3 regions of the Anabaena sphaerica FACHB-251 genome follow, and region 3 is predicted to be linked to each of the others. Evidence: predicted binding sites of a transcription regulator. Region 3 holds the regulator's gene; each other region holds the start of a gene.
What was found. Region 3 encodes HrcA, which represses chaperone genes, less so after heat shock. Its sites were predicted from a motif close to TTAGCACTCNNGANTCNNGAGTGCTAA; they were not measured.
Positions count from the first base shown of each region.

Region 1: a site for HrcA is predicted at 2,983-3,009, ahead of groL (chaperonin GroEL). Genes of this name have one in related genera too.
Region 2: a site for HrcA is predicted at 3,906-3,932, ahead of groES (co-chaperone GroES). Genes of this name have one in related genera too.

Region 1 covers NZ_JACJQU010000001.1:270,408-276,234, reverse strand. The annotation lists gene H6G06_RS01105 (Rpn family recombination-promoting nuclease/putative transposase) at 8-793, shown strand; gene fabG (3-oxoacyl-[acyl-carrier-protein] reductase) at 932-1,672, shown strand; gene H6G06_RS01095 (MraY family glycosyltransferase) at 1,788-2,870, opposite strand; gene groL (chaperonin GroEL) at 3,042-4,721, shown strand; gene corA (magnesium/cobalt transporter CorA) at 4,923-5,827, shown strand, end outside.
Region 2 covers NZ_JACJQU010000002.1:87,146-92,972, forward strand. The annotation lists gene H6G06_RS04085 (3'-5' exonuclease) at 1-898, opposite strand, end outside; gene H6G06_RS04090 (helix-turn-helix domain-containing protein) at 1,082-1,351, opposite strand; gene groL (chaperonin GroEL) at 1,801-3,438, opposite strand; gene groES (co-chaperone GroES) at 3,572-3,883, opposite strand; gene H6G06_RS04105 (response regulator transcription factor) at 5,176-5,827, shown strand, end outside.
Region 3 covers NZ_JACJQU010000002.1:231,258-237,084, forward strand. The annotation lists gene H6G06_RS04735 (RloB family protein) at 1-157, opposite strand, end outside; gene H6G06_RS04740 (AAA family ATPase) at 159-1,448, opposite strand; gene H6G06_RS04745 (DUF2834 domain-containing protein) at 1,576-2,256, opposite strand; gene hrcA (heat-inducible transcriptional repressor HrcA) at 2,269-3,354, opposite strand; gene H6G06_RS04755 (rhodanese-like domain-containing protein) at 3,795-4,142, opposite strand; gene H6G06_RS04760 (DUF3352 domain-containing protein) at 4,214-5,827, shown strand, end outside.

The sequences.
Region 1 (5,827 bases), on a different contig from region 3:
ATTTATCATGTATGACAACATTTGCAAATTTATCGCCGAAAACTACAAAGACGATCTAGTAACATGGTTACTAGGTTCACCCATAAAACTAACAAAACTTAGTCCCACAGAACTATCAAACGAACCAATTAGAGCCGATTCATTAATTTTATTACAATCTAATGAATTAGTTCTCCACAGCGAATTTCAAACCGATCCAGATAAAGAAATACCTTTTAGAATGACAGATTATCGGATCAGAGGTTATCGGCGGTTTCCTGAAAAAGAAATGCGTCAAGTAGTAGTATATCTGAGAAAAACCGATTCAGAATTAGTCTACAAAAACAGTTTCAAATTAAGTAAAACCTACCATGAATTTGAAGTAATTCGACTGTGGGAACAACCAACCGAGCAATTTATGACTTTACCGGGTTTATTGCCCTTTGCAGTGCTAAGTCAGACAAAAGAGCCTAAAATAGTATTAAGCCAAGTGGCCAAAGCAGTTGAAGCAATCACCGAACAAAAGTTACAAAGAAATATAGCTGCTGCTAGTAGCATTTTAGCAGGGTTAGTCTTAGAGAAAGAAGTGATCAAGAAGATTTTCAGGAGTGAGATTATGCGCGAATCAGTCATTTATCAAGAAATTCTGGAAGAAGGTAAAGCCGAAGGTAAAGCCGAAGGTAAAGCCGAAAATGCTAGAAACGTGGCTATAAATTTACTGCGAATGGGCATGAGTTTACAACAAATTGCCGAAGTGACAGAGTTATCTATTGAGCAAGTTCAGGATTTACAAAAGGAAATTCAAGCATCTTAATTGATTTAGATCCCCGATTTCTTCAAGAGGTCGGGGATCTGCTTATTCACGCTGCATATTCCAGCCTAAATACTTAAATGATCCCCAAATCACCATAAAATAATTAACGCCGTATCTCCACATATTCTGAAAAATAAAATGACATTATTACAGGGTCAAGTTGCAATTGTCACAGGTGCATCACGAGGAATCGGACGAGCGATCGCTCTCCAACTAGCATCCCAAGGCGCAAAAGTAGTAGTTAACTACGCCAGTTCTAGCACAGCAGCGGATCAAGTAGTAGCAGAAATTACAGCAGCAGAAGGAGAAGCCATAGCCCTCCAAGCAGATGTTTCTCAATCAGATCAAGTAGACACACTGATAAATACAACCTTAGACAAATTTAAACGCATTGATATCTTAGTCAACAATGCAGGCATTACCCGCGATACCTTGTTATTACGGATGAAGTTGGAAGAATGGCAAGCCGTCATAGACCTAAACCTGACAGGTGTATTTTTATGTACTAAAGCCGTCAGTAAAATCATGCTCAAACAACGTTCAGGCAGAATTATCAACATTTCCTCCGTCGCCGGACAAATGGGCAACCCTGGGCAAGCCAATTACAGCGCCGCTAAAGCAGGAGTTATCGGCTTTACCAAAACCGTCGCTAAAGAACTAGCTACTCGTGGGATCACCGTCAACGCCGTCGCTCCCGGCTTTATTACCACCGACATGACCAGCGATATTAAAGCCGAAGGAATTTTACAATACATTCCCCTTGGTCGTTTTGGTCAACCAGAAGAAATTGCAGGTATGGTGAGGTTTTTAGCAGCTGATCCCGCCGCAGCTTACATCACAGGGCAAGTCTTTAACGTCGATGGCGGCATGGTCATGTAATTAGTAATTACAGCAGGAGTCAGGAGTCAGGAGTCAGGAGTAAAACTGGCTTTGTGTATAGGTTTCAATTTAGATTCTGGATCTCATTGATCTGCAATCTGCTGTAAATAAATAATTATGAATCATGAATGATTCTCTGCCAGATAGTAAAACCCAACAGCAAGATAATACTAATGGCAGAAGCCAACATCACGGATAAAGTCATACCTTGTATTCTCATGGCCAGCAAGTTAAAAAACAAAGTAACTGACCACAGAGTAAAAGCCGCGTGACGTTGGGATAAACCCCAAGCCAGCAAGCGGTGATGCAGGTGGTCTTTACCAGGGGTACTCAGGGGGTTTTTTCCGGCTAAAAGTCGCCGCACAAACACCTGAGTCGTATCTAACACTGGCAACATCAGAAATAAAACTGTCGGTACAAGAGCATAAACTGTACTTTGTTGCAATTTGCCTAAAATGCTAGTTGCTGCTAGTACATAGCCAAAAAAGTATGCTCCAGCATCACCCATGATGATACGTGAAGGGTGGAAATTGTGGCGTAAAAAGCCCAGTGCTGCACCTCCCAAAGCAGCTAATACTAAGGTTGCGGCTGCTCGATTATCAAATTGAGCAGAAACCCCCAACAAACTCATAGCAGTAATAAAACTGATCCCACCAGCTAAACCATCCATACCATCCATCAAATTAATGGCATTGGTAATACCTACTACCCACAATACAGTCAAAGCCATTGATAATAGTGAGTCGATAGGTGTACCAAACATGACTTTGATGCTAATGCCATTGGCCACCAGCAACAATGCCGTGATCATCTGCGCCCACAAACGGACAGAAGGAGGTAAACCAAATTGATCATCAATAAAGCCAACCAAAACCAGAATAGAACCCCCTAACAAAATCGTTAGTACCTGAGCCAATACGCCTTGGAGTTCAATAGGTCGTAACAGACTAGCTAATACTAAAGCGGCAATAACGCCGGCATAGATAGCCAAACCGCCGGCATTAGGTAAAGGTTCTCGGTTAAGTCGTCGGGCGTTCGGTTGATCAGCCCAACCTACCCGCAGAGCAAACTGACGGATAGCGGGAATCAAACGCCAAGTTACAAGCCAAGCCAAAATAAAAGTAAATACTACAGCCAACCAGCCGGTGCCGCTAGGGTTAGCAATACCAAGAGACTTAAGGGAGTTGTCTAAAATCATCTCCCACTTCAACCATTACTGCTAGTGTCCAAAATGAGCATCAATAATGAGCATCAACTGTAATATTAATCAATTTTTTATTGGTATTTGTTAAATTGAATAACTGAAGCAGTTAGCACTCTTGACCTGTGAGTGCTAAATTGTCTAATGGAAGCGATAGAGAAATAAAACATGGCTAAGATTATTGCATTTGATGAAGAATCACGGCGGGCGCTAGAAAAGGGCATTAACGCCCTGGCAGATGCGGTAAAAATCACCTTGGGACCAAAAGGCCGCAACGTCCTGTTAGAAAAAAAATTTGGTATACCCCAGATTGTCAACGATGGTATCACCGTTGCCAAGGAAATTGAACTAGAAGATCCTTTAGAAAATACTGGCGCTAGACTCATCCAAGAAGTGGCATCTAAAACCAAGGATGTAGCTGGAGATGGTACTACAACTGCTACGGTTCTAGCACAGGCCCTAGTCAAAGAAGGACTCAAGAACGTAGCCGCAGGTACAAACCCCATTGCCTTAAAGCGGGGTATGGATAAAACCGTTGATTTCTTGGTGCAAGAAATTGCCAAAATAGCCAAGCCAGTCGAAGGCAGTGCGATCGCTCAAGTTGCCACAGTTTCTGCTGGTAACGATGAAGAAGTCGGTAATATGCTGGCACAAGCTATGGAAAAAGTCACCAAAGATGGTGTCATCACGGTTGAAGAATCCAAATCCTTAACTACCGAACTCGAAGTAGTAGAAGGGATGCAAATTGACCGTGGTTATATTTCTCCCTACTTCATCACCAACAACGACCGGATGACAGTGGAATTTGAAAACGCCCGCATCCTGATTACCGACAAAAAAATCAGCGCCATTCAGGATTTAGTACCTGTACTGGAAAAAGTCGCTCGTTTAGGTCAGCCTTTATTGATCATTGCTGAAGATGTAGATGGTGACGCTTTAGCAACTTTGGTAGTTAACAAAGCACGGGGAGTTTTAGCTGTTGCAGGTATTAAAGCTCCTGGTTTTGGTGAACGTCGCAAAGCCTTATTACAAGATATTGCCATTCTCACCGATGGACAGATGATTTCTGAAGAAATCGGTTTGAGCTTGGATACCGCTACTTTGGAAATGCTGGGTACAGCCCGGAAAATCACCATTGACAAGGAAAATACCACCATTGTCGCTGGTAGTGACAACAAACCAGAAGTGCAACAGCGCATTGCTCAAATTCGTAAGCAGCTGGAAGAAACTGACTCCGACTACGATTCCGAAAAACTCCAAGAACGCATTGCCAAGTTAGCTGGTGGTGTGGCAGTAATTAAAGTTGGTGCAGCCACAGAAACCGAACTCAAAGACCGCAAACTGCGGATTGAAGACGCACTCAACGCCACCAAAGCCGCAGTGGAAGAAGGTATCGTTCCTGGTGGTGGTACAACCTTAATCCACCTGTCTACAAAAGTAGATGATATTAAGGGCAGCCTTGATCCTGAAGAACAAATTGGCGCTGAGATTGTGCAGAGAGCATTAGAAGCGCCTTTACGCCAAATTGCAGACAACGCTGGTGCTGAAGGTTCTGTCATTGTCTCTAAAGTTAAAGAAACCGATATTAATATCGGCTACAACGCTGCTACCGGAGAATTTGAAGATTTAATTGCCGCAGGTATAATCGACCCTGCTAAAGTTGTCCGTTCCGCATTGCAAAACGCCGCTTCTATTGCGGGTATGGTTTTAACCACCGAAGCGATTGTTGTCGAAAAGCCTGAAAAGAAAGCTGCTGCTCCTGATGCTGGTATGGGCGGCATGGGCGGCATGGGTGGTATGGGCGGTATGGGCGGTATGGGCGGTATGGGCGGCATGGGTATGTTCTAATCACCGCTTCCCCAAATAAATTTTAATTTTTTTACAGTTTGTCTTGACAAAACAAGGCAAACTGTTTTTTATACAGGGAGACAAATCAGGTCAAAAGTCATGCATTGAAAAGTCAAAAGTCAAAATTGATAATGGAAAATAACTTCTTCCTGCCTCCTGCCTCGTTCCCTATTCCCTGACAACTGCAATAGGTACAATTTGATGATTAAAAAATTTCGCCGTCTTCCTCAAGTTATAACTAAACAATCTTTCACGGAATATTATCATCAACCAGGAACTCCCCCAGGAACCATAATTATTGATGAAAATGCTGAACAACCAAATATTCTTTTGATTGACTACAACCAAACTGATCTGATTCGTCAACAAATAACTAACCCAGAAGATTGCGTCAATTATTTGGATACAGAATCTGTTTCTTGGGTGGATGTACAAGGTTTAGGTAATAGAGATATCTTGGAACGCTTGGGTAAAGTTTTTGAGTTGCATCCTCTAGTTTTAGAAGATGTGGTAAATATGGCAGAACGTCCAAAAATTGAGGACTATGAAGACCAATTATTGATTATCGCTCGGATGGTAGTACCCAAGGAAAGAAGTTATGGTTTTCATAGTGAACAAGTGAGTTTTGTTTTAGGAAAACATTATTTACTTACAGTTCAAGAAGAAGCAGAATTTGATTGTTTTGATGGAGTCAGAACACGAATTGCTAAAAATAAAGGTACAATTCGCAAACAAGGAGCAGATTATTTAGCTTATGCTTTATTAGATGCAATTATTGATGGTTTTTTTCCAGTTCTAGAACTCTATGGAGAACGCATTGAAGAATTAGAGGAAGAAGTAATAGTTAAACCTACTCCGCAAACATTACAACAAATTCACCAAATTCGACGAGAATTATTACAATTGCGTCGTGCGATTTGGCCTCAAAGAGATGCAATTAATTCTTTGATTAGAGACAGTAGTGAAATAATTAGTGACGAAGTACGAATCTATCTGCGAGACTGTTATGATCATGCAGTGCAAGTGATGGATATGGTGGAAACTTATCGAGAATTAGCATCGGGATTAATGGATGTCTATCTTTCCGCAGTTAGCAATAAAATGAA
Region 2 (5,827 bases), 140 kb from region 3:
ATTTAGCGTGAGATAGAAGTATTAAAGTTTTACCTGAACCTGCGACACCATAAATGATTCTATGTCCTTGACCTATACTTCTGACTATACTTTCTTGACGATGGTCTAAGGTTCTAAACACATAACTTCTATCTGGTATGGGAAAACCATCAGGAACACTTTTGGAAGATGCTGGTACAAGTTTTATAGCAATTTCTGGAAATAAAATAGCTTTGATAGTATCAATTTGTTCAGTAGTGATATCAGGAAAATCAAATTGATTGGTGTCGGTAAATATTTGTTTTAATCTACTAACCGTGTTGATACTATTGCTATTTAATAATAGTAATTCATCTCTGTATATTACTTGAGATTTCGGTAGTATATTGTGAAGATTTTTATTTAGTCCTTGTTCTTCAGTAATGTTAGAGAAAACTACACTATGTGCCACAGGTATGGCTAATTTATTGTTATTATGAATATCTTTTATGTTGAGAATTGGATAATGTTGCAGTTTAGTAATCAAGGATTGTAAAAATTCTTGATTTTCCCACCAAGAATATTGATTAATTTCAGCTATCTTCTTAACTTGTTGCGAGCGTTTACGAGTTTTTCTTCCAGGAATATCTAAATAAAAAGATGGCTGGATATTATGGTATTCTTGATTTTCTTTATAAAAATATATAGTTTTATTATCTATATTTACATCAAGAATTTGATTTGGATGGTAATTAATAACTTGAATAATCAGTAGACCGAAATTAGGAGCAAGAATAATAAAATCAATTTTTTTACCGTCAATAATGTGTTTATACCAAACAGAAAAATTATCTGGTAGCTGATTACTAAGTATTCTAAATAAATTTCTTTCACCTTGACTAGAATTTGATGAAATTGACTCTGGAAGAATTAAAGCCATAATTGAAATTAATAACTATTTATTTGTTAATTTAATAATATTCAATTACATAAATGATTGTAAGTGACTTAAATCACCTTATATATATTTATAGATTGGGTAAAATGGTGACAAATATCATTAAAGAAGCGATGATATTGATTCCGTTTTACCCAACTCATACTCTAATAGAGAAGTTAAAATTTACGCAACTAAAGAAATACGCTCTTCTCCTTTTTCGAGAATAAGACGATAACCACAACCTTGAACTATCTGTAAAAAATTACTAATGTTCATATCTTTTTGCTGACCAGAACAAATATCTTGAATAACAGCAGGAGAAATATTAACTTCTTCGGCTAATTGAGCAATGGATATATGATCATTTTCCATAATAGAGATTAACAACTCAGATAGTAAAAATTCCTGATATCCTGCTGCAAATTTAGCTTGAAAATCGGGGTCTTGCATCATTATTCTATCAAGAGTTGATGTTGTTCAATTTTCTTCATACTATGCTCATTCTTGATTACGTTTAATAAAATTATTCATATAGTTGATAGCTTTTTCTTTCTGGTTTTTTGGTAATTTTTGTTGTTTTTTCTCAAAAACATTGGAAACAATAATTTCAGGATAGCCCAACCGATGTTAGTATTCAGAATATTTCTATACTGCACCTTGACGAATCATTTCAAATCCATATACATAGATATCCGCAAATTTATAGCGTTGATCTTTCTCGCGCAATTGAATAATACCGATTTCAGTTAAAAAAGAAGCAAACTTTTCAAACTCTTCAAAATCTGCTATATCCTGTTCAGTATATTATTAAGCTGAGACTTTTTCACTAAAATTAACCATTAACACTAAAAAAACAGCCGCCCCCTAACGGAAGCGGCCATTATTCACACTAAGAAAAGATTTTAGTAGTCGAAATCTCCGCCACCCATACCAGCGCCAGCAGCAGGAGCGCCATCTTTAGGTTCAGGCTTGTCAACAACGATACATTCGGTTGTCAACACCATTCCCGCAATAGAAGCAGCGTTTTGCAGAGCAGAACGAGTTACCTTAGCAGGGTCAACAATACCAGCTTCCAACATATCTACGAATTCGTTGGTAGAAGCATTGAAACCAATGTTGAAATCCTTCTCTTTCACTCTTTCTGCAATTACAGCGCCGTTTTGACCAGCGTTTTCGGCAATTCTCTTCAGAGGAGCAGGTAAAGCACGAGCAACGATTAAAGCACCAGTCAACTCTTCATTTTTGAGGTTGCTGTTAGCCCAAGTTTCCAACTGAGGAGCGAGGTGAGCCAAGGTTGTACCACCACCGGGAACAATACCTTCTTCTACAGCAGCCTTGGTAGCGTTAATAGCATCTTCCAAGCGCAGTTTCTTGTCCTTCATTTCGGTTTCGGTAGCTGCACCAACTTTAACGACAGCTACACCACCGGACAATTTAGCCAAACGCTCTTGCAGTTTTTCCTTGTCATAGGAAGATTCGGTTTCATCCATTTGACGACGGATTTGTTCGCAACGAGCCTTAACAGCAACATCGTTACCTTCAGCAACAATGGTGGTGCTGTCCTTAGTGATGGTGATGCGGCGAGCTTTACCCAGGCTATCCAGCTTGGTAGTATCTAGCTTTAAACCAGCATCTTCAGTGATTAGTAGACCACCAGTTAAGACAGCGATATCTTCTAGCATAGCCTTACGGCGATCGCCAAAACCAGGAGCCTTAACAGCAGCCACGTTCAGCACACCGCGTAAACGGTTAACCACCAAAGTAGCCAAAGCTTCTTTTTCGATGTCTTCAGCGATAATCACTAAAGGACGGCCGGAACGAGCTACTTGTTCGAGAACAGGTACTAAATCTTGTACTAAAGCAATTTTCTTATCAGTCAACAGGATGTAAGGCTCATCAAACACCGTTTCCATCCGCTCTGCATCAGTAGCGAAGTAAGGAGAGATATAGCCTTTATCAAAGCGCATCCCTTCGGTGATTTCGAGTTCGGTGGTCATAGACTTCCCTTCTTCTAGGGAAATTACGCCTTCCTTGCCCACCTTGTCCATAGCTTGAGCAATCATGCTACCGACTTCTTCGTCGTTACCAGCAGAGATGGCCGCAACTTGAGCGATCGCCTTAGAATCTTCTACAGGACGAGCGTGTTCAGCAATTTTTTCTACCAAGAAAGCAGTAGCTTTATCAATACCGCGCTTCAACAGAATTGCATTAGCGCCAGCAGCCACGTTCCGCAAGCCTTCTTTAACAATGGCGTGAGCCAAAACTGTAGCGGTGGTTGTACCATCACCAGCAGCGTCGTTAGTTTTAGAAGCAGCTTGGCGAATCAGAGCCACGCCAGTGTTTTCAATATGGTCTTCTAATTCGATTTCTTTAGCAATAGTTACACCATCATTAACGATTTGTGGTGCGCCAAATTTCTTCTCTAGAACTACGTTACGACCTTTTGGTCCAAGGGTGACAGCAACAGCTTCAGCCAGAATATCAATACCACGCTCAAGGGCGCGACGGGCGTTTTCGTTGTAAATAATGCGCTTTGCCATAATCTGTGTAATTGTTGAATTGGTTATTAGTTTGTTGTCAGTTTTTCAGTTATTTGCTGGGGTGTGGCTTGCCAACTCAAAATTTTGACTTTTGACTTTTGACTTTTGACTTGTTTGACCCCTCCCCACTCAATTAACTGACGACTGCTAGAATGTCTTTCTCAGAAAGCAGTACATATTCTTCAGTGCCGAGCTTAACGTCGGTGCCAGCGTACTTGGAGTACAGCACCTTGTCGCCCACCTTAACTTCCAATTCTTGACGGCTACCGTCATCATTCCGCTTGCCAGGTCCAAGGGCTACTACTTCACCTACTTGGGGCTTTTCCTTAGCGGTGTCGGGCAAATACAGACCACCTGCGGTCTTTTCTTCAGCGGCGGTCACTTTCACGAAAACGCGATCGCCTAAAGGTTTAACTGTAGATACGCTTAGAGATACAGCTGCCATAATTTTAATTTTTGCTCGCTTGTTAGCACTCTCAACTCCTGAGTGCTAATCTACCGAAAAGCAGTGACAAATGGCAACAAGTTCTTCTGTACGGGTTCCCGAACTAGGGAATGGGAGATGGGGAGCAGGGGAGCAGGGGAGCAGGGGAGGTAAATAACCCAATCACCAATCACCAATCACCAATCCCTAATCCCCAATCACCAATCCCAAAGTATAAATGCCTAATTGTTTTAGTTGTCTGGTTCTGTTGCGTAGGTAGTGAATATTTTTATATGGACAACTTTATTTCCAAAGCTGGGAAATTGTTATAGAACTGTAATCAGGGAACCGCTTAATGATGAGTAACAATACAGTGAGTCAAAACAGCCCTCCAATCCCCAAAACTACTAAAGCTAAGGAACTTAAAGCCCTAAGTATTTGTGTGGACGCTCTAGGATTGGCAGATTTTCACAGCACAGGTTTCTGTTTTTTCTGACCAGACAGTTACTCATTTGGATTCAAAATAGCCTAGTCTGGAATGAATCCTGGGAATGCTGGAAACTGTCACTGAAGGAGCAACATCTCGACCAGCTGCATGAGAGTTATCCGATTTGTATCCTCAGAGATAAAACCAACTGCTTGCGTATTTGTTGTTCTAGGCAGATAATGGTAGTTTACCCAGATGGGGTCTGGTATAGCCAAACAAAACCGGAAGTCATTGAGCGGATCATCCCAGAACACTTAATTGGCATCATGGTGGTTGAAGCACAAGGCTTTTAAACCCATCCTTTGCCAGAAACTTCCTTGGTTTCTTGTGAACCTCTGATAGAGGCTTAACATCCAAAGGATACAGTAGAGCAACAGTAAACAAATGAAAGTGCGGGTGAGTTGTCAGTTAGGGTCATCTTTAGCTAAACACTGAACTTGTCAACCAGACGGATTATGATTTAATCAGGTTTTTTAGCCCGCTTCTTTCAAAGGAATATATAATAGCGCATTATAAATACTATTGCTCTCCGTATCCTTACTAGACTTTTGCCATTAAGTTACTAGTAGTATGTTAAGAGTGACCACCACTTTCACAAAAACAAGCAACAAAGGCAAGTTAAGTGGGAAAACCAGTACGTGCGGCCAGCGCGGAATTTACGCCTGTGGACAAGAACCCGGCAACGGGCTTGGTGGAAGCAGGAAGCAAACAACAAAATGTTCTAGGGTGTATTCCGATACGCCCCAACCATGAACAATTTGTGTAAGTTTTGTTTTGCACAACATCTCACATAATCCACCATAGAGGATAACTATTCAAGCCTTTGATGGATCTAAGCGCGACAAGTGCCACTGCTATGAAAGAGTCCAGCATGAAAGATCACAAACGACTTCTATTGATTGATGATGACCCTAACCTCATCTTGCTGGTGAAGGATTACTTAGAATTCCGGGGATACGAAGTCATCACGGCCGAAAATGGACGAGAAGCTCTGGATATTTTAGAACATGATGTTCCAGACATGATCATCTGTGACGTGATGATGCCGGAAATGGACGGGTACACTTTTGTGGAACAAGTGCGGCAAAATGAACGCACCAGCTGGATACCTGTTCTCTTCCTGTCAGCTAAGGGGCAAAGTGCAGACCGAGTTAAAGGTCTGAATAAAGGTGCTGATGTATACATGGTCAAGCCCTTTGAACCAGAAGAACTCGTAGCACAAGTAGAATCCTCACTTAAGCAAACTATCCGTTGGAAAGAACATCAAACCAAGGGAGGGGAAAACGGTTCCCGTATCCAAGTTCCCTTTGATGTGCAGTTGACCCCAACCGAACTGAAAGTAGTTCAGTTTGTGGCTAGGGGTTTAGCTAACCGGGAAATCGCTGAAGAATTAAATGTCAGCCAGCGCACGGTTGAAAGCCATGTTTCCAATATGTTGGGTAAAACCAATCTCCACAACCGTACAGAATTAGCACGGT
Region 3 (5,827 bases):
CTTCTGCATATTTCTTTTTTAAAGCACGAAAATATTTATATTCAGTTTTATCACCTTCTGCAACTATTATATATAATTTCCATTTTCCATCAGGTGTACATTTTCTATTAATTTCAATTGATATCCGCTGATAATCATCATTTCTTTCCCTTCCCATTTTATGTCTCTTTACTCCAACCTAAAGCTTTTAAATCTTGGATAAAAGGTATTGCTCCAAATCTTCCATTAAGATATCCAGCAACTAAATCTAAATTTTCAACATCTGTATTTGCTAAAGAATAAAGTATAGATTGTCCATATTTATCTTTTTCTACAAACCAAATTTCGTCTTTTCTAAAAACATTTTTGATATCTAGTAAGTTAACTTCATGTGTTGATGCTATTAACTGACTATTGGAATTTTTATATTCATTATTGTTTAAAAAATGGTCAAACACTTTATAAATCAGTATAGAATGTAAACTTCTTTCAATTTCATCTATTACATAAACAGCGTTTCCAATAGCTAAATGTATGAGTATAGGAAATAAATCTATTAATCTTTGTGTACCATCAGATTCCTCAGATATTTTGAACTCAACTTCATTATCTTGTTTATCATCTCTGATGATTGATAAATCTAATACAACTAATTCCTCTGTTGCATCTTTAACCCTAGCAATAATACTTTTATAATTGGGTATAAAAAGCATCGAATTTTCACTTTCTTCATAAGGAAATACTTTTTTTATTTCATCTTTATCATCTGCTGCTATTTCTTTGTCATCTTCTAAAGGAGTTTCCGTAATACTAATTTTTTTTATCCCCAAATCTAATGATGATAAAAATTTACTCAAAGAATCTTGAACTTGTTGATTCAGAAAAGGTAATGCAAGAGGTTTATCATTTGGAAAGATAATTGTCAAAACATTACTAAACCATTTATATAGATTTTCCAATTGTTTAATATCACGCTCTTGACTGTTAGTAATAAATAATAAATTCTCTCTTGTACCATCAGCTTCATAAGCAAGTCTATTTTTTTCATATTCAGAAATATTGAAAAATAACTCATGCTGGAAGTTAAATTTTATTTTTTTATCTATTCTTTCATAGATAGCTTTTTCTAGATTTAACCCAATTTCAAATAACCATTCTTCATGAATTTTATGTTTATCAATTAAAAATCCATAAGCATATTGTTTATTTTGATATCTAAACTCAAATTCAAACCTTGAAGGTTTATGAAAACAGGTTTTATCTAGTCTGAAGTTATCAATATTTATGTTTTTATTTTTCTCTACTCCATTAACTATAAAGTCTTTCGCAAACTTCATAGCTTTAATAAGATTAGATTTTCCCGAAGCATTAGCACCATATATAATTGACGATCTTAATAACTTGATTGATTCTTCTGAATCTCCTCCAACTATATGATGACTATGGTGAGTATCATTTGAAGCAATCATATTAAAATCTACCCTTTTGTTAAAGGATAGAAAATTTTCTACGGTGAATCTAATTAACATATTGCTTGAACTTAAACTATCTAACCAATTGCTTTAATCATAGTTCTAAAACAACTCAGATGTGAAATTATTTTATCAATGTTGCTTGCTGTTTATCTGTTAATTCTACATCCACTTCCTTCACAGACGGCCGCACACACAAATAAATCAACGCACCAAAAAAAGGAATTAAAGCAAATAACCAAAATAATTGATTATCCTTCCAACCCCGTCGCGTCATATCATCTCCTAACAAAGTTGGAAATAATAAACTCAACATACAAAAATCTAAACTCATTACATGAATAAATCTGCTGGTTTGCCATTGTTGGACAAAATTAGTCCAATCTCCTTGTAAACTATATGCAGCTAAAACACCAGCACCTAAAGTTAATAATATTCCTGTAATACGAGAATCAAATATTTTCAGAAATAGATTTTTTTGCCCTACAAATTCTTGATTTGGTTCTCTTAAAGCTAAATACGGTAAAAGTGCAAAAGCCCCAACTGCAAAGGAAGCAGTCGCAAATGGCCAAGCGCGGATTTTTTGCCCTCTTCCATCAATAAATAATACTGAACTATATATTAAAGGCCAGATACCCATAATATTAAATAAAGCAATTATTACCGGATTAATACCTTGCCAATTTCCTGTAGAGAGATTTTTAATTAACTCTAAAGTTTCTGGGAAATTATCAGGAGGAGCAAAGAAAAAGGCATAGGAAACAAATCCTAGCCATAATAAACCAAAAGAGATTTTTCTCAACATAAATAATGCAGTTTACGCAGTTTGACTAAAAGCTTCTGAAAGGTAATCTGCTGCTGCGGCTACAACAGCGATCGCATTTTCATAGTCTAACCGAGTTGGTCCCAAAACACCTACACTTCCCACCGTTACAGAACCCCGACGATAGCTAGAAGAAATCAAAGAACAAGTCCGAATCGGTTCTAAGGGGTTTTCTGCACCAATACGCACCGTTACCCTGGCTTTACCCGTTTCCTCAACTTCCGGTTCTTCACATATTAACCGCCATAATTGTTCTTGCTCTTCTTCCAACAGGTGCATAATTGTTTGTACTTGCTGTATTTGAGCAAACTCCGGTTGACGTAACACCTCTCCCACACCCCGCACCATAATTTGTGTCGCAGTGGGAGCAACTGCACGTTGGAGTAATTCTGTCAAGGAACTTTTTAAGAATTCACCATAGCGTTGAAACTCCTGATCTAATTCACTCCAGTCAAGCTGGGCTAATTCCAACAAAGTACAGCCACGCAAATGACTGTTTAGGAAGTTAGAAACAATTTGTAATTCTCGATCAATCACCTCTGCTTCCGGTTTAGTTTCTGATGATGCTGTAAACAGATCCATTACCTTGGAATGTGTCTCATAACCATCAGTCACCACAATCAGCATAATTTTTCCAGCTTCGACTTGCAAAAGTTGCAAATGTCTTAACTGTGCTGTATTAGCCTGGGGCATTGTAATCAAGGTAATGCAGCCGCTTAATGTTGCCAATATTTGTGCCGCACCTTGTAACAAAGCTTCTAAGCTCCAATCATCCCAATGTAGACGCTGTTGTAATGTTGATTCAACCTCTTTAGCTAATACTTCCGACGGTTTCATCAACTTGTCAACATATATACGATAACCAGAATCAGAAGGTACTCTCCCCGCAGAAGTGTGTGGTTGGTAAAGTAACCCCGATTTTTCCAAAACACCCATAACATTGCGGATGGTAGCGGAACTGACACCAAGATCAAATTCCTCAATTAGAGCTTTAGAACCAACTGGTTCTGCTGTAGCAATATAATGGCGTACAGTTGCCCAAAGTATATGTTGTTGTCGATTTGTCAGATGGACTTGCATAGAATATGTTTTACTGAAGGCAAATTTTAAGCAAAGGTGGAAAAAAATCTTGTGGCTGAAACCGCAAAAAAGATTAATTATTAATTAATGAAAGATCGTAAATTATATATTTATACTATATTATTTGAGTGCAAAGCTTCCCTTGAGAATTTATTTTGCGCGTAATTAATAATACATCCTATCGGTTAGCACAAAAGAAGATAAATTCTCATCTATTTACCATATTATCTCATAATATTTATTAGCAAAGTTGTATTTTTAGATACGAAATTGTAATTGGATTACAGTCACATTACTGACTAAGATCAAGTTGGTGATTGGTAATTGGTGATTGGTAAGAATTTGTTACCCTGTCCCCAGTCTCCAATCCCCAGTCTCCAATCCCCAGTCTCCAATCCCCAGTCTCCAATCCCCAGTCCCCAATCCTCAGTCCCCAGTGCCTAATACTGAGGAATTGAAGGATCAACTAATATAGAGTAAGCCGCAATGCCACCCGTAATATTTTTAACATTTGTAAATCCTTGGGCTACTAACCACTGACACATCTGAGCAGAACGAACTCCGTGATGACACAGCACCATAGTTTCTGCGTTGGCATCAAAACGCGTGGAAATTTCACCGTTCCATTGCTCATATTCACTCAAAGGTAGATTGACAAAACCATTAATTTGTGCTAATGCCAGTTCTTGAGGTTCGCGTACATCAATTAATTGTAGTTCAGGATCAGCTTGTGCTAGGCGTTGCGCTAGTTGCTGAACGTTAATTTCGCTAAAAGATTGAGCAGTCATGCAGTTTTTCTAAAAAATCCTAGATTTGTCATACTATTCATGTTGGCAGAAAAGCTGGGAAATAGGTTTAAGTGAACAGTCAACGCTCATTTTTTGGTTTCTTGGTAGCTGGTGTCATTGCCCTGCTACTGATTGCTATTGCTGGATTTTACTGGTTTTTTGCCAAAAGTCCAGCCAATCTCAGCACCCCCAACTCTCAACCAGGGGCTGCTATATTTGTGTCGAAGTTGTCACCTGTAATGGTGTCCTTGCTAGTCAATCCCGAAGGTTTGCAGTCACTAGAACAACAAGGAGAAATTTCCAAGCTCAAAAACAGTTTATTGGCAAAAACTAATATAGATTTTCAAGATGATATTAAACCTTGGCTAAGTAATGAAATTACATTGGCTGTCACTAGCCAAGATATAGACCGTGACCCAGAAAATGGATTACAACCAGGGTATCTGATGGCACTAGCTACAGATAACCCAGCCAAAAGCCGCGAGTTTGTCGAGTTGTTATTTTCTAAACGGACTTTAGCAGGAGCAAATTTAGAAGTTGAACAATACAAAGGTGTGAAATTACTTTATGACAATCACGAAACAGTAACACCTATAAAAATCCAAAATCCAAAATCTAAAATCCAAAATAGTTTAGCTGGTGCGGTTGTTGAGAACTTTGTCTTGTTTGCTAATGATATTAAGGTGCTGCGAGAAGCGATTAATAATGTTCAAGCACCAAATTTGAATTTGAGCAGTTCTTCCCAATATCAAAAAGCTATCAAAGAATTACCCAAAAATGCTGTAGCTGTAGCTTTCTTCAATCTGCCTACGGTGGCACAATGGCAAGGATTAGAATTGGCAGAATCAACTTATAACAGCCAAATTCTATCTTTGGTATTAAATCCCCAAGGATTGCAGGCAGAAAGTACGTTTTTAACTGCGTCGAAAGTTGCCCCTGTATCTATGCCACTATCTAAACCTGTGGGCGCATTGCAGTATATTCCAGAATCAGCAGGTTTGGCGATCGCTGGCGCAAATTTGAGCAATTTAGCTGACAGCGATTTAGCAAAACTCTGGAGACAAGGAACAGCAACTATCTATGGTTCTTCGCAAGAGGCTATTTCTCGTTGGGTGCAACCTTTGGTGGATGTACAAAAACGCTGGGGTTTAAATTTTAGTGAGGATATTTTCAGTTTGGTAGTAGGAGAATATGCCCTGGCAATTTTACCCAATCAAGCAAATATAAACCCTAATTGGGTGTTTGTAGTGGAAAAATCACCGCCGTTAGAACAAGGTATAGCGAAGTTAGACCGCATTGCTACCAACAGCGGTTTTAATGTTACTTCTCTTACTCTCAATAACCAAAAAATTGCCGCTTGGACAGAGTTAACAGCCACTCAAAAAGAAGCATCTGTAAATGTTGAGGCCAAAGTCCGGGGAGCGCATACAAGCGTTGATAATTATGAAATTTTCACCTCTGACTTAGGGATGATGGAAAAAATCCTCAATCAGCAACAACCCCTGATTGAAAATTCCAACTTTCAGGATAATATTGCCACCATGCCCTTACCAAACCAAGGCTATATATATATTGACTGGCAAAAAAGCCGGGACTTTCTAGAACTTCAACAACCCCTACTTAAATTTGTGGAAGTCTTGGGTAAACCACTGTTTGACAATTTGCGATCGCTTACAGTCAGTAGT